DNA from 3 places in the Deinococcus metalli genome. Region 2 is predicted to be linked to each of the others. Evidence: riboswitches for the same ligand, from Rfam matches in the RefSeq annotation. Region 2 holds a riboswitch; each other region holds the start of a gene.
The links. A riboswitch is a leader RNA that binds a small molecule or an ion and turns the genes downstream of it on or off. The one in region 2 is predicted to bind cyclic di-GMP.
Positions count from the first base shown of each region.

Region 1: it holds a riboswitch for cyclic di-GMP, as region 2 does, so the genes downstream of both, HNQ07_RS06815 (NPCBM/NEW2 domain-containing protein) here and HNQ07_RS08800 (Ig-like domain-containing protein) in region 2, are expected to answer to the same signal.
Region 3: it holds a riboswitch for cyclic di-GMP, as region 2 does, so the genes downstream of both, HNQ07_RS01435 (hypothetical protein) here and HNQ07_RS08800 (Ig-like domain-containing protein) in region 2, are expected to answer to the same signal.

Region 1 covers NZ_JACHFK010000002.1:376,603-381,250, reverse strand. The annotation lists gene HNQ07_RS06820 (lipopolysaccharide biosynthesis protein) at 1-1,286, shown strand, start outside; cyclic di-GMP riboswitch class I at 1,801-1,879, shown strand; gene HNQ07_RS06815 (NPCBM/NEW2 domain-containing protein) at 1,892-3,988, shown strand; gene HNQ07_RS06810 (Ig-like domain-containing protein) at 4,228-4,648, shown strand, end outside.
Region 2 covers NZ_JACHFK010000003.1:363,120-367,767, reverse strand. The annotation lists gene HNQ07_RS08805 (nitric oxide synthase oxygenase) at 1-579, shown strand, start outside; cyclic di-GMP riboswitch class II at 876-960, shown strand; gene HNQ07_RS08800 (Ig-like domain-containing protein) at 1,321-1,731, shown strand; gene HNQ07_RS08795 (ABC transporter ATP-binding protein) at 1,870-2,775, shown strand; gene HNQ07_RS08790 (ABC transporter permease) at 2,772-3,590, shown strand; gene HNQ07_RS08785 (sensor histidine kinase) at 3,650-4,648, shown strand, end outside.
Region 3 covers NZ_JACHFK010000001.1:280,324-284,971, reverse strand. The annotation lists gene HNQ07_RS01455 (hypothetical protein) at 1-257, shown strand, start outside; gene meaB (methylmalonyl Co-A mutase-associated GTPase MeaB) at 289-1,242, shown strand; gene HNQ07_RS01445 (hotdog fold thioesterase) at 1,256-1,663, opposite strand; gene HNQ07_RS01440 (PaaI family thioesterase) at 1,660-2,193, opposite strand; cyclic di-GMP riboswitch class II at 2,364-2,447, shown strand; gene HNQ07_RS01435 (hypothetical protein) at 2,451-3,107, shown strand; gene HNQ07_RS01430 (DNA-3-methyladenine glycosylase) at 3,158-3,796, opposite strand; gene HNQ07_RS01425 (glycosyltransferase family 2 protein) at 3,829-4,648, opposite strand, start outside.

The DNA of each region.
Region 1 (4,648 bases), on a different contig from region 2:
TCGTCCAGAAAGCGAAACTCACCGAGGACGACATCCGGGCGGGCTTCACGTCGTCGCTGGGACTGGGCATCTTCACCACGGCGCTGGCGTGGCTGCTGGCCCCTGCCATCAGCACGTTCTTCCCCACCATTCCCGATCTGGTTCCGGTCGTCCGCGGCTACGCCCTGGTGTACATCCTGAGCAGCGGAATCATCATCTCGGGCAGTCTGCTGCGGCGGGCACTGAATTTCAGGCCCCAGGTCATCGCCGAACTGACGTCGTATGCCATTGGGCACGGCATCATCGGCCTGGGGGCAGCGTACCTGGGGTACGGCGCCATGAGCCTGGTGATCAGCGCCATCGCCCAGGCCGTGATTCAGCTGGTGCTGCTGTACTCGGCCACACGGCATACCCTGAAGCCAATATTTCGCTGGGACGCCTACCGCGGGCTGTTCCGCTTCGGCGTCAAGGCCACGGCCGTCAACTTCCTGGAATTCCTCAGCGCCAACCTCGACACCTTCATCATCGGGAAGTTCTACTCGTCGGCGCAGCTGGGCGCGTACAGCCGGACATTCAGCACCCTCGCCATGCCCGCGACAAACTTTGCGACCAGCCTGTCGAGGGTCATGGCTCCATCCTTCAGCGCCGTACAGGACGACACCGACCGCTTGCGCCGCTCGTACCTGACCGGCCTGCGAGCGATGTCCATCCTGATCTTCACGGCGACCGGCTGCATCCTGATCGACGCGCCGGAGATCGTGAAGGTCTTGCTGGGGCCTAAATTCGTCGAATCCATTCCGCTGATGCAGATCTTCGCGCTCTACATTCCCTTCGCGGTGCTGACCAACCTCTCCGCGGTGCTTGCGGAAGCCACGGCGCGGCTGAACGTAAAAATCGTCATCCAGAGCGTGTATATGGTCGGCCTGGGCGCGGCCCTGTGGATCACCTACCGTCTGGGCGGCCATGTCGAACACCTGGCGATGGTGCTGGTGGCGGCCAGCGTATGCCGCAGCGCAGCGTTTGCCGTCGTGGCCCGCGGCATCATCGGCGGGAGCGGCCGTCAGATTGCCCAGTCCTACGGAGTCGGCGCCCTGTACTTCATGGGTGGCGCGCTGGTCACCGCCGCCGCAGTGTTCCCGCTGCGTGCCATGGCCGTGCCGCTGCCCGTCCTGTTCATCCTGGAACTGCTCCTCGGAGCGGCGGTCCTGGCAGGCGTGGTGCTGCTCGGCCCCCCGAGCGAACTCAAGGACATGGCGTACGCCAGCCTCCGGCAACTCCGTCGGCGCGCTGCCCAGCCGTCCAGCTAGCTCTGCGCGGAGGGCTGGCTCTGCCCCCGCCGGCTTCGGCGGCGGGCATTGAGCTGGCGATGGATGGTACGACCAGTCCACGTTCTGCACGGGAGACACACGGGCTCGAACGTCCCGTTTTCAGCGGACTGTCATGACAGCGGACGGCAGGCGTGCAGACCCGTCTTAATCCGGTTTCTGACAATCTTGAGGTCAGGGCGTGTTTGGGGCCGCTTCTGCCTGCCTATGACGACCTGGCCGGCATCTTTCGGCTATGCACCAATCTGGGTGGGTTCTGGCGTCTTACACAGTTCTGACGTGTCACCGGTCGCAGCTTCATCGAGGAGATCCCGCCTTGTCAGGCAGAGACTGCTGTACCACACACGGTTTTCAGCGCCACGTCCATAGCCGTCTCAACAAATGGATGTTTCATGAAGTCATCTTCAGACGGCTCTTAATGTGATGAAACTGTCGTGCCGCGATCCGCATCATGAACCCCGTCAGTAACCGCAGCGAGATCAGCTCAACGCGACCTGCATCGAAACGGCAAACCCTCCGTGAGGGGGGGACGCAAAGCCACGGAACTCATAAGTCGAGTCCGCCGGGCTACCGAAGGAAGGTACTTCATGAACGCTATCCGCTCATCCCGCGCACCCCTGTCCGCCACGTTACTGGCCTTTACCCTCGCCCTCTCGCTGGCCGCGTGCTCCAGCACGGCGCCGGAAGTGCCGACCGAAGCCGACGCGCCGGCGACCACCTCGGCTGACCTGGGCATTCCCAGCGCGGACGACGCCACGACGGACACCTCGCTGGGTGAGCAGGCCCTCACGGTCAAGACCGGTGACAATGCCCTGTCCGGTTCGATCTGGACGGCCGCGACCAACGGGTACGGCCCGGCTGAGGTCAACAAGAGCAACGGCGAAAACAAGGCCGGTGACGGCCGGAGCCTGACGCTGAACGGCAAGACGTACGCGGCAGGCTACGGTGTGCACGCGAGCTCCAAACTCAGCTTCACGCTCGACGGCAACTGCACTGCCCTGACCGCCGACATCGGCGTGGATGATGAAGTCAGCAACAAGGGTTCAGTCGTGTTCCAGGTCTTCGGGGACGGCACGAAACTGTACGACTCCGGCACCATGACCGGGACCAGCGCCACCAAGAGCATCACCGTGAACATCACCGGCCGGAAGACCCTGGACCTCGTGGTCACGGACGCCGGCAACGGCAACACCTACGATCACGGGGACTGGGCCACGCCCATCCTGCGCTCGTGCGCCGCTTCCGTGGCCACCGTGACTGGCGCCGACGACGCGGCCGGCACCACGTACGTCAAGCTGGCCAGCGAGGGCCAGGCGTTTACGGTGAGTGGCACGCAGACCGTCCGCTACGGCGTGGACACCCGCTGGATCTACAAGAGCATCACGGACGCCGGCACCTGCTCGAACACGACCTTCGGTGGTGATCCGGCGTATACCGTTGCCAAGGCCTGCTACCTGGTGGTGGCTCCCGCGCCGGCTGTCGCGGTTGCACCTGCTCCTGCGCCGGCTCCCGCCCCTGCTCCTGCGCCGGCTCCCGCCCCTGCGCCAGCACCTGCTCCTGCACCGGCTCCCGCTCCCACGCCGGCTCCGACCACCCTCACCTACGCGGCGCCCATCACCATCACGAAAGGCGGGACGTACACCGGAGCGTGGGAGAGCCTGAACCCGGCTGTGCCTGCCGTGACGGTCAAGACTGCGGAGCCCGTGATCATCGAGAACTGCTTGGTGCGCGGCATGGGCGTGCTGATCTCGGCCCCCTGGAGCAGTGCGAATCTGACGGTGCGCGGTTGCCGCGGCGAGGGCCTGAACCCGAACGACGCCACGAAGACGGCCGGACGATTCCTGGCGGCCGAGGGCTTCGCCACCATGATCGTGGAGCGCAACACCATCGAGAAGACCAGCGGCATCTACCTCAATGCGTGGAACGGTTCGGCGGCGGCGCAGCCGATCCTGGTCCGCTACAACACCGCCCGCAACATCGAGGGCCGGTACAGCAACGGCAACGGCGGCTGGCAGGACGGCAAGTTCTACCGGATTCAGTTCGTGCAGTTCAACGCCGTGAAAAACGTCTCGGGCGCCGAAATCGCGTGGAACCGTGTGGACAACACCGCGATGCAGTCGCACGTCGAGGACACCATCAACCTGTATAACTCCAGCGGCACGGCCACGTCGCCGATCCGGGTGCACGACAACCTCCTGAATGGGGCGTTTGGGACGCCGGCCAGCGGTTCGTACTCGGGTGGAGGCATCATGCTGGGCGACGGCGGAGGCCAGTACCAGGAAGCCTCGAACAACGTGGTGCTGGAAACCAGCAACTATGGCGTGGCGGTCTCGGGCGGCAACAACATGAGCGTGCGGAACAACACCGTGCTGGGGACCGGCAAGCTCAACGACGGCACCATCCTGGACGCCGACCCTGACGCAGGAATCTACCTGCGTGACTACGCCAGCGATCCGGCGCACGTGGCCTCGAGCGTGGTGGCGTCGGGCAACACCGTGGGATGGGGACGACCGAACGCGAGCAACGCCACCGCACGTTGGGACTTCTCGATCAGCACGGCCGGGGTGGACGGGGGCAACACACGCGTCGCCGCCGGAGCGATTGACCCGGTTCTGCTGACCAAAGCGATCACCGACTGGCAGACGCGGCTTGTGGCGGCCGGCCTGACCGTCGGCGCACCCTGAACCCAAGAGCGATCCGTTCAGAGCAGGAGCCCGTGCTGAGGTGCACGGGCTCCTGTCTGATGCCATCATGAGCAGCAGTTCGGGAGGATGTTCATGAGCCAGGGAAGCGGCCGGGTGCAACGATGCTGTTACGCCTGCGGCGACATTCTACGCGGCGATGAAGGAGGAGGCGCCACTCACCTCCGGACGACCGCGAACGAGGCAGCGGGCACGCCGAGCTGTCCTCGCAGGAGAACCGCATGCTGAAGACAGTCCAACTGCCCAAGACCCACCTGATGGCCGCTCTGGTCACCCTGACCTTGGTCGCCTGTAAAGCTCCGGGAGTACCCGCCGCTGTGACGAGCGTCACCGTTGTGCCGGACAGCGGCGCAGCTCAGCCCAACCAGACGCGCAAGTTCAAGGCGACGGTCGCCGGAACCGGGAATTTCGCCACGACCGTGACGTGGTCGTCGAGCGACAAGGCAATTGCAACTGTCGATGCCGACGGCACCGTGCATGCAATCGCCGTTGGCAAGGCCACGATCACGGCCACGTCCACCGCCGACACCAAAAAGTCCGGCAGCGCCGCGCTGACGGTCGCGACCGGCAACACGGTGACCAGGGTCGTGGTCGCGCCGACAAAACTGGCCCTCAATGCCGGCGCCAGCGGCACGCTCACCG
Region 2 (4,648 bases):
CGCACCGAGCTTTTCGAGCTGCCCGCGGACGCCGTGCACGAGGTGCCCATCACGCACCCGGATTACCCCGGGATCGGGGCGCTGGGCGTGAAGTGGCACGCCCTGCCGGTCATCAGCGACATGGACCTGAACGTGGGCGGCGTACGGCTGGCGTGTGCGTTCAACGGCTGGTACGTGCAGACGGAGATCGCCGCGCGCAACCTCGCGGACGCGGACCGCTACGACCTGCTGCCGCGGGTGGCGGCGGCCCTGGGCCTGGACACGCGCCGCGAGCGGACGCTGTGGCGCGACCGGGCGCTGGTGGAACTGAACGTGGCGGTGCTGGAGTCCTTCGCGGCGGCGGGCGTGAAGGTGGTCGATCACCACACCGTGACGCGGCAGTTCACGCGCTTCGAGGCGCGCGAGGCCCGGGCCGGACGCGGCGTGCGCGGGCGCTGGTCGTGGCTGATTCCGCCCGTGTCGCCCGCCACGACGCCCGTGTGGCACCGCGCCTATGACGACCGCGAGGACACGCCGAACTTCGAGCGGGTGCCCGCGCCGTGGGATGCCCCGGTCCGGGTCGGCTGCCCGTTCCACTGAGGCCGCGGCGGGATCGACCATCCATGTCGATGTGTCTGACACGTCGCCGGCATCTGCGCGAAGACTGGTCTTCATGCGGCCCGCCCGGTCGCCAGCGTTCGCGCACCGGGCGGCCACTCCCACATTGCCCGGAAATCCCGCTCCAGGTGCAGAAAACCCTGCCTCGACCCCCAGACCGTCCGGAGGCCACCGGATGTTCATGAAGGGCCGGGTCCGGTCATGAAGGGCGGCCGGAGCCGGCGGTGCCACGGCTGTAAGAGGCCGTACGGCAACATCAAAGCCTCGCTGAAGAACATCAGGCGGGAAGAAGCGATGAAGCGTCGTCCTGTATGCGGGCACCTGGGACGCGTGGAGCTAGTGGTGCGACCGGCTTTTCGACCGCCCTGTCCCCTGCCCTGTGCACAGGACCTGGCTCCATACTCTGCGGCTCCGGCTGCACGAGGAGTTCTCAGATGCATCGACACGCTCCGGCTGTCCCCCCACCCTCCGATCCACTGCGGTGCCCCTGCGCGCGCCTGACGGCCGCGGCCAGCCAGCACCTGCCGTGATCCCGCGCCTCTGACGCGACCGCAAAGGCGGCGTCATCGCAGGCCTGTCCGGGCGTTCCGTCCCGGCCCCACCGCTGTGTACAGCACCCCCGGCGTCCCCGACGACCGGCGTGGCGTGCTCTGCCCTTCCACCGACCCACCCGCGCGGCCATCCGCCTGTCCGGGGTCGTGGCCGTGTTCCCTGGAGTCCATCATGAACGCACCCGTCATCTCCGCCGTCATCGCCGTGATCGCCGTGTTCGCCACCAGCTGCGGCAGCATGCAGACGCCCGCGCCGGCCCCCAGTGCCCAGGCAGTGCCGGGCGCGGCTGCCCGGGCCGACACGCAGGCGCCGAAGGTGAGCATGATGATGTTCCCCCAGACGCTGCGCGAGGAGGGCAACGTGTTCTTCCAGCTCTCCACCCGTGACGACGTGAACGTGGCCGAGGTCGTGCTGACCATCGACGGCAAGGCCTTCGTGAAGGACGGCACCGCGTACAACTCGTACGCCAAGTACTTCACCGCGCAGGACAACGGCGCGCACACCGTGACCGTGCAGGTCTACGACAGCGCCAACAACGTCACCGAGTACCGCGAGGACTTCCGGGTGGACATCGCCCGCTGAGCGGGGCCGCGTGCCCGACCTCCGGCCAGCCCAGCGCCGCACCGGCGCCCTGCCGACCGGGCCGATATGACACCTGTCACCCCGCGCGCCTGACACCGAGCACTACAGCCGCAGCGGTCACCGGCGCACCCTGTGGGCATGACGAACGCGATCGAGCTGACGGGCGTGGACAAGACCTTCGGGAAGGTCACGGCGCTGCGCGGCCTGACCCTGGACATCCGCGCCGGTGAACTGACGGCGCTGCTGGGGCCGAACGGGGCCGGCAAGACCACCGCGATCTCGCTGATGCTGGGCCTGGGCGCGCCCACGGCCGGGCAGGTGCGCGTGCTGGGCGGCAACCCCCGGCAGGACGACGTGCGCCGCCGCATCGGCTCGATGCCGCAGGAGAGCGCCCTGCCGCCCGCCCTGACGGTGCGCGAGGCGGTGGAGCTGTTCGCGCGCTTCTATCCGGCCCCGCTGGGCACGGCGCAGGCGCTCGCACTGGCGGACCTGGGCAGCGTGGCCGGGCGCCGCGCAGGTGCGCTGTCCGGCGGGCAGAAGCGGCGGCTGGCCTTCGCGCTGGCCGTGGTGGGCAACCCGCAGGTGCTGCTGATCGACGAGCCGACGACCGGCATGGACGCGCAGAGCCGTCAGGCCTTCTGGGCGGCCGTGACGGACCTGAAGGACGCCGGCCGCACCATCCTGCTCACCACGCATTACCTGGAGGAAGCGGAGCGCGCCGCGGACCGCGTGGTCGTGATGAACGCGGGCGCGGTGCTGGCGGACGGTACGCCGGAACAGCTGCGCTCCCAGGCGGGCGGCGCGCGGGTGCGCTTCACGTCGGATCTGGTGCTGGCCGAGCTTCGCCGCCTGCCGGGCGTGGACACGGCCGACGTGGACGCCCACGGACACGCCGACCTGCGCACCCGCATGCCCGAAGCGCTGCTCACCGCACTGGTTCAGCAGGGCACGCCGTTTACCGAACTGGAGGTCAGCCGCGCCAGCCTGGAGGACGCCTTCCTCTCCCTCACCGCCGCCCAGGCCCCCAAGGACGTGATCGCATGACCATTCCCGCCGTCCGCACCACCGACCTGCCCGCCCCCGCGCCCTCTGCCCGCCGCGCGCCCCGGCTGCCCGCGCTGGGCGCCCTGGCCGCCGCCGAACTGCGGCGCATGCTGCGCAATCCGATGTTCGCGGTGGGCACCATCGGCTTCCCGGTGATGTTCTTCGCGCTGTTCGGCCTGAGCGCCGTGAACGAGACCACCGACCAGGGCCTGAAGGTCGGGCCGCTGATCCTGGTGAACTTCGGCGCGTACTCGCTGCTGTCGCTGGCGATGTTCTCGTTCGGATCGGCGGTCGCGCTGGAGCGCACCGGCGGGTGGCTGCGGCTGCTGCGGGCGTCGCCCATGCCGACCGCGCTGTACTTCGCGGGCAAGCTGCTGGCCGCGCTGTGCTTCAGCGCCCTGAGCCTGGGCGTGCTGTACACCTTCGCGCACGTCGCCGGGGGCGTCACCATGCCCGTGGGCACCGCGCTGCTGCTGCTGGGCAAGCTGCTGCTGGGCATGGTGCCGCTGATCGCGCTGGGCCTGTGCATCGGATTTCTGGTCACGCCGACCGGCGCGCAGATCACCGCGAACCTCGTGAGCGTGCTGATGTCCTTCGCTTCGGGCCTGTTCACGCCGCTGGACCAGATGCCGGCCTTCGTGCAGAAGCTCGCGCCGTACCTGCCCGCGTACCACCTGGGCGCCGTCGCGCGCGGCACCGTGGCGGGCCAGACGTCCGGCGAGGCCGCGCACTGGCTGGCCCTGGCCACCTTCGCGGTGATCTTCGGCGCGCTGGCCGCGTGGGGCCTGCGCCGGGACGAGGCCCGCGAGCAGTGACCGGCCCCGGCCACCGGACCCTCCCCGCCAACAGGTGCGGGGAGGGTACCCTGGTGGGCATGAAGGCGGCGCAGCGCAGGGCGGTGTGGGCGTGGTTCCCGCTGCTGTGGCTGGTGTTCCTGACCTACCCGGTCATCGGCTTTTTCGAACACCCGCGGCCCGCGGCGCAGTGGGCGCTGTTCTGGGGAATCACGGCGGGCTTCGTGGCGCTATACGCGCGGGTGTTCTTCTACCGCGACCCCGAGCACACGACCGGCTGGGCGCTGGCCGGCTGGGCATACGCGCTGGTGGCGTACGTTCTGCTGTGGCCGGTCACGGGCGGCGGCGCGACCGCGTTCCTGATCTACGGCGGCAGCATCATCGGGTACCAGGCCCGGGTGGGGGCGGCGCTGTGGCTGGCAGTCCTGAACGTGGCGGTCATGCTGGTGCCGTTCTGGGGCGGGCAGTACACGCTGGACGACCTAGCGTGGCTCGCGCCGAACATGGTGTTCACGCTGGTCGCCGCGTACGCGAACCACGCGTCGTTCCGCCGCAACATCGCCGACGCGCGGCTCGTCCAGGTGCAGGCCGAAAAGGAGCGCCTCGCCGCCGACGCGGAGCGCGAACGCATTGCCCGTGACCTGCACGACCTGCTGGGCCACACCCTCAGCGTGATCGTGCTGAAGAGCGAACTGGCGGGCAAGCTGGCCGAACGCGACCCGGCCCGCGCCGCCGCCGAGATCCGCGAGGTCGAACGCATCTCGCGTGAGGCGCTGTCGGAGGTGCGCTCCGCGGTCAGCGGGTACCGGGGCAGCGGCCTGAGCGCGGAACTCGCCCGCGCCAAGGTCGCGCTGGACACGGCCGGCGTGACCCTGACCGTCACGCACGCCCTGCCGGCCCTGCCCGCCGCGACCGAGCACACCGCCGCCATGCTGCTGCGCGAGGCGGTCACGAACGTCGTCCGGCACGCCCGCGCACACGAGGTCACCGTGACCCTCACGCCGCAGGGGCGCGGGTGGCGGCTGGTGATCCGCGACGACGGCGTGGGCGGCACATCCCCCGAGGGCAGCGGCCTGACC
Region 3 (4,648 bases), on a different contig from region 2:
ACGGGCACCGCTTTCCGGACAACGTGCAGATGGTGGAGCAGCGCCACAACGCCGCCGGTACGCTCCTTAGCGCGCGGGTGACGTGGTCGGGCTTCGTGGGCCGGGTGCTGGACGTGACCGCGACCTTCGACACGCAGGGCCGGACGGTCAAGGAGGAGGGCCACCGCGCGCCCGGCCTGACCACCCCCGTGACGGCCCTGATCTTGCCTCTGCCGGCCAGGGCACAGCAGACCTGCGCCGAGCCCGGCGGGTCCTGAGCGCTCCCCCGCCATCCGCTAGCATCCGCGCATGCCGTCCGAGCCGCACCCGCTGACCATTCCCCTGCTGGCGGGGAACCGGCGGGCGCTCGCCCGGGCGATCACGCTGGTGGAATCCACCCGGCCGGAGCACGAGGCGCAGGCGCAGGCACTGCTCGCGCAGGTCGCGGCGCACGCCGGGCGCTCGGTGCGGATCGGCCTGACCGGGGTACCGGGCGTGGGAAAGAGCACCTTCATCGAGGCGCTGGGCCTGCGGCTCGTGGACGCGGGGCACCGGGTCGCGGTGCTGGCGGTCGATCCCACGTCGGCGCGCACCGGGGGCAGCATCATGGGCGACAAGACCCGCATGCCCGGCCTGACGGTGCACCCGCACGCCTTCATTCGGCCCAGCCCCAGCGGGGGCACGCTGGGCGGCGTGGCGCGGCGCACCCGCGAGACCCTGGCGCTGTGCGAGGCCGCCGGCTACGACACCGTGCTGGTCGAGACCGTCGGCGTGGGCCAGAGCGAGACGCACGTGGCCGCCATGACGGACGTGTTCGTGCTGCTCACGCTGCCGAACGCCGGGGACGAACTCCAGGGCATCAAGCGCGGGATCATGGAACTCGCGGACCTGTGCGTGGTGAACAAGGCGGACGTGGACCCGGCGGCGGCGGTGCGCGCCCAGACGGAACTCCGCACGGCGCTGACGCTGCTCGCTCCGCACGGCGCGGTGTGGCGCCCGGTGGCCCTGCGCGCGTCCGCCCGCACCGGCGAGGGCCTGGCCGAGGTGTGGGCCGCAGTCGAGGCGTACCTGCGCGTGACGGACGTGGCGGCCAGGCGGCGCGCGCAGACGGCCGCGTGGTTCGACGACCTGCTGCGCGAGTCCGCGTGGCGCGCGTTCCAGGCGGGGATCGACCCGGCCCGCCTCTCCTCGGTGCGCTCCAGGGTCCAGGCAGGCGCCCTCACGGCCGTCCAGGGCGTCGCGGCCCTGCTGGCGCCAGAGTGACGCCCGGCGCTCGTCAGCTCCGCGTCGCGGGAATGATCGCCAGCGTGCAGCGCGACGTGCACACGGGCCGGCCGGCGTCGTCCACGATCTCGATGCTCCAGACCTGGGTGGTGCGGCCCTGGTGGATGGGCGTGGCGGTGGCGGTCACGCTGCCGGAGCGCACGCCGCGCAGGTGGTTGGCGTTGATCTCCAGACCGACCGCCGTGTGGCCCTGCGCGGCCACGCTGAGGTGCGCGCCGAGGCTGGCGACGCTCTCGGCCAGGGCGACGCTGGCCCCGCCGTGCAGCAGGCCCATGGGCTGGTGCGTGCGCGCGTCCACCGGCATGGTGGCGACCACGCGGGTGCCGCTGGCCTCCACGATCTCGATGCCCAGGTGATTCAGCAGGGTGTTCTCCGACGACAATATGGGGGACGTGGTCATGGCTGGGCCTCCGGGCGCAGGATCAGGCAGGTGGTGGTGGCAGTCGCGCACAGGCGGTCGCGGGCGTCGAGCAGCCGGGCCTGCGCGGTGGCGACCTGACGCGACACGCTCACGACCTCACCGATGGCGCGCACCTCGCCCATGCCGGCCAGCAGGGGGCGCAGGTAGCGCACGCTGAGTTCCAGGGTGGTGTAACCCACCCCGGCCGGCAGCTGGGTGTGGACCGCGCAGCCCAGCGCGGAGTCGAGCAGCGTGGCGAAAACGCCGCCGTGCACGCTGCCGATGGGGTTGTAGTGGAATTCCTGCGGGGTCATGCGGAACGTGACCCGGCCGGGCTCGATGTCGTCTTCGTGGGCCAGGCTGAAGTCGAGGCTGTGCGCAATGGGCGGGGCCGGGTACTCGCCGCGCGACATGGCGCGCAGATACTCCAGGCCGCTCATGCCGCGCGCGGCGTGGGCGCCGGTGAGCGGATCGCCCCAGGAGTACGTGCGGTGGCGGGTGGGCGGGGCCGGCGTGCTGACGTCCTGCATGGAGAGTCCTTCCGGGCACTCGGCCCTGATGAGATGATGGGCATCATACTCTACGGGGCCGCTCGGGCGAACCCGCGCCGGGGCGCAGGTGAGAATCCTGTCAGAGGGCCGTGCCCAGACTGGAGTCAACCAGAGCACGTCCTTTGGCCGGTGACGTCCGTCGCCCCTTTGTTCCCCTCGGAGGCCGTGACCTTCGCCCCCTACCCGGTCACCTGGGGTGAAGCGAGCCAGTGGTGAGACCGATCGAGGAGCCCTCCATGAAGATCAAGACCCTGGCCGTGCTTGCCGCCGGCCTTCCCCTGCTGGCGAGCTGCGGCAGCATCGTCGGCGCCGTGATTCCCCCGGTCAACATCAGCAACCCCGCCCACCTGGACGGCGCGACCCTGACCGCGACCAGCCCCCTGATGGTCCAGCGCGTCGGCACGTCGGTGCAGTACGACACCAGCGCCACCGTGCCCGCCGGCTCCTTCGATGATTTCGACCTCTCGAAGGTTCCGCTGGGCATCAAGCCGTACGCCGCCGAGATCAAGGCCAGCCTGAAGTCCGTCGTCCTGTCCGGCACCTGCGTCATGCCCGACTCGTTCAGCCTCAGCGTCGACTCGCTCAGCGTGTCCGTGTGGGATTCCTCGAACAAGGCCGGCGCCGTCACCCTGACCGCCACGCCCGCCGTGAACATCACCGCGACCCGCACCGACAGCGGCGTGGGCCAGAGCACCTACGCGCTGTCCGGCAACGTCGCGTCGGTCGGCAAGGGCGACGCGAACGTGTCCAAGGCCCTGACGATCCTGACCTCCGGCGGCACCAACGACGCCAGCGTGAGCGCCAAGATCAGCGCGGACAACAACGGCATGGCTGGCTGCAACCTGAGCTTCAAGATCGGCGATTCCAGCGTCACCCTCAGCAACTTCAAGTAAAGCCCGACCTGCTCCGCCGTCCGCGCCCCTAGGGGTACGGACGGCGCGCGTTATTCGCTGCCCGGCAGCAGGTCCATGCTGGGCACGGCGGGCGACCCCCACGGACTGCTCCGCACGAAAAAGCGCCACGGCAGGGTGCGGCCCTCGCGGATGCCGATGCGGGCCGTGACCGCCACCTCGGCGTCCGGCAGGGGGCACGGAGGCGGCAGCAGGTGCAGCGCGGCGCTGTCCACCGGCGTGCCGGCCACCCGCGCCGGGTCCAGGCCCAGGGCATACACGAGTTTCGCCGGGCCGTTCGTCAGGTCGCGTTCCCGCGTGACCGGACGGTGATCGAGCATCAGGGCCACGCCCTCCAGCGGCTCGATGGCGCGGATCAGCACGCTGGCCGGCACGCCCGCCGGGCGGCACGCGACCTGCAGCAGCGGGTGCCCGTGCGCGGTCCAGAACAGCCACTGGCCGGGCGACACCGCCATGTCCGCCGTGCGCGCCGCGTGGAAACGGCCGGCCGTGCACGCCGGGTCGCGCGGGCAGTCGTAGGCCTCGGTCTCCACGACGCGGCCGGCCATCCGCCCACCGCCGGGCGTGACGTGGACGAGGGTCGCGCCCAGCAGGCCGCGCGCCGTGCGCACCGGATCGCCGGCGAAGTGGGCCGGCGGCAGGGGTCCGGTCACGGGCGGAGGCAGCGACATACGCTGCCGAGCTTATCCGCTTCATGGCCCGGTCAGGGGACCGCGCGCCGGCGCCACAGGTCCCGCAGGCCAAGCTGGCGCACCACGCGCTCCAGCCGCGCGCGCGGACTCAGCAGGACGCTGCGGGCCAGCCACAGCAGGCCGGCCGGGTGCCGGTCCGCGAGCAGGCCCCCGGCGGTGCGGTACGCGCTCAGGCTGGCCGATTCGCGTTCAAACGCGCGCCGGACGGCGGGCGGCTGCGCGTCCCACGCCTGCATGAAGGCCCCGAAGGTCTGCTCCGGCTGCCCCGCGTGGCGCTGGGCGTTGCCGTGCCGGATGTAGTCCGCCTCGAGCCGCTGCAAGCTGAGCTTGCGGCCGCTCAGGCTGCCGGCGTGGACCCGGTACGCGACCAGCCGCTCGGGCAGCGCGACGACGGGCGCGTGGTCGGCCATGCGGCTCCACAGGCCGATGTCGTCCGCGGTCTGCAGGGCGGGAAAGCCCCCCACCCGCAGCGCCAGTTCCCGGTCGAACACCACGCTGGCGGCCAGCAGATAGATGATCGAGTGCGCGGCCACCAGGGCGCGGCTGTGCGCCTCGTCGCGCGGTCCCACGTCGAAGTACCCCAGGCGCCGGCCGCGCTGCCCGATGCGGTACCCGTGCGTGCCCAGCGCGGCCAGGTGCGGGTGCGCCGCCAGATACGTCATCTGCGTCTCGAGCTTGGTGGGCAGATACAGGTCGTCGTGGTCGATCAGGGCCACCCAGCGGGTGCGGGCGGTGCGCAGCGCGAGGTTCCGGGCGGCGCGCACGCCCGCGTTCTGCTGCCGGACCAGCTGGATGCGGTCATCCTGCGCGGCGTGCTGCAGCGCGATGTCG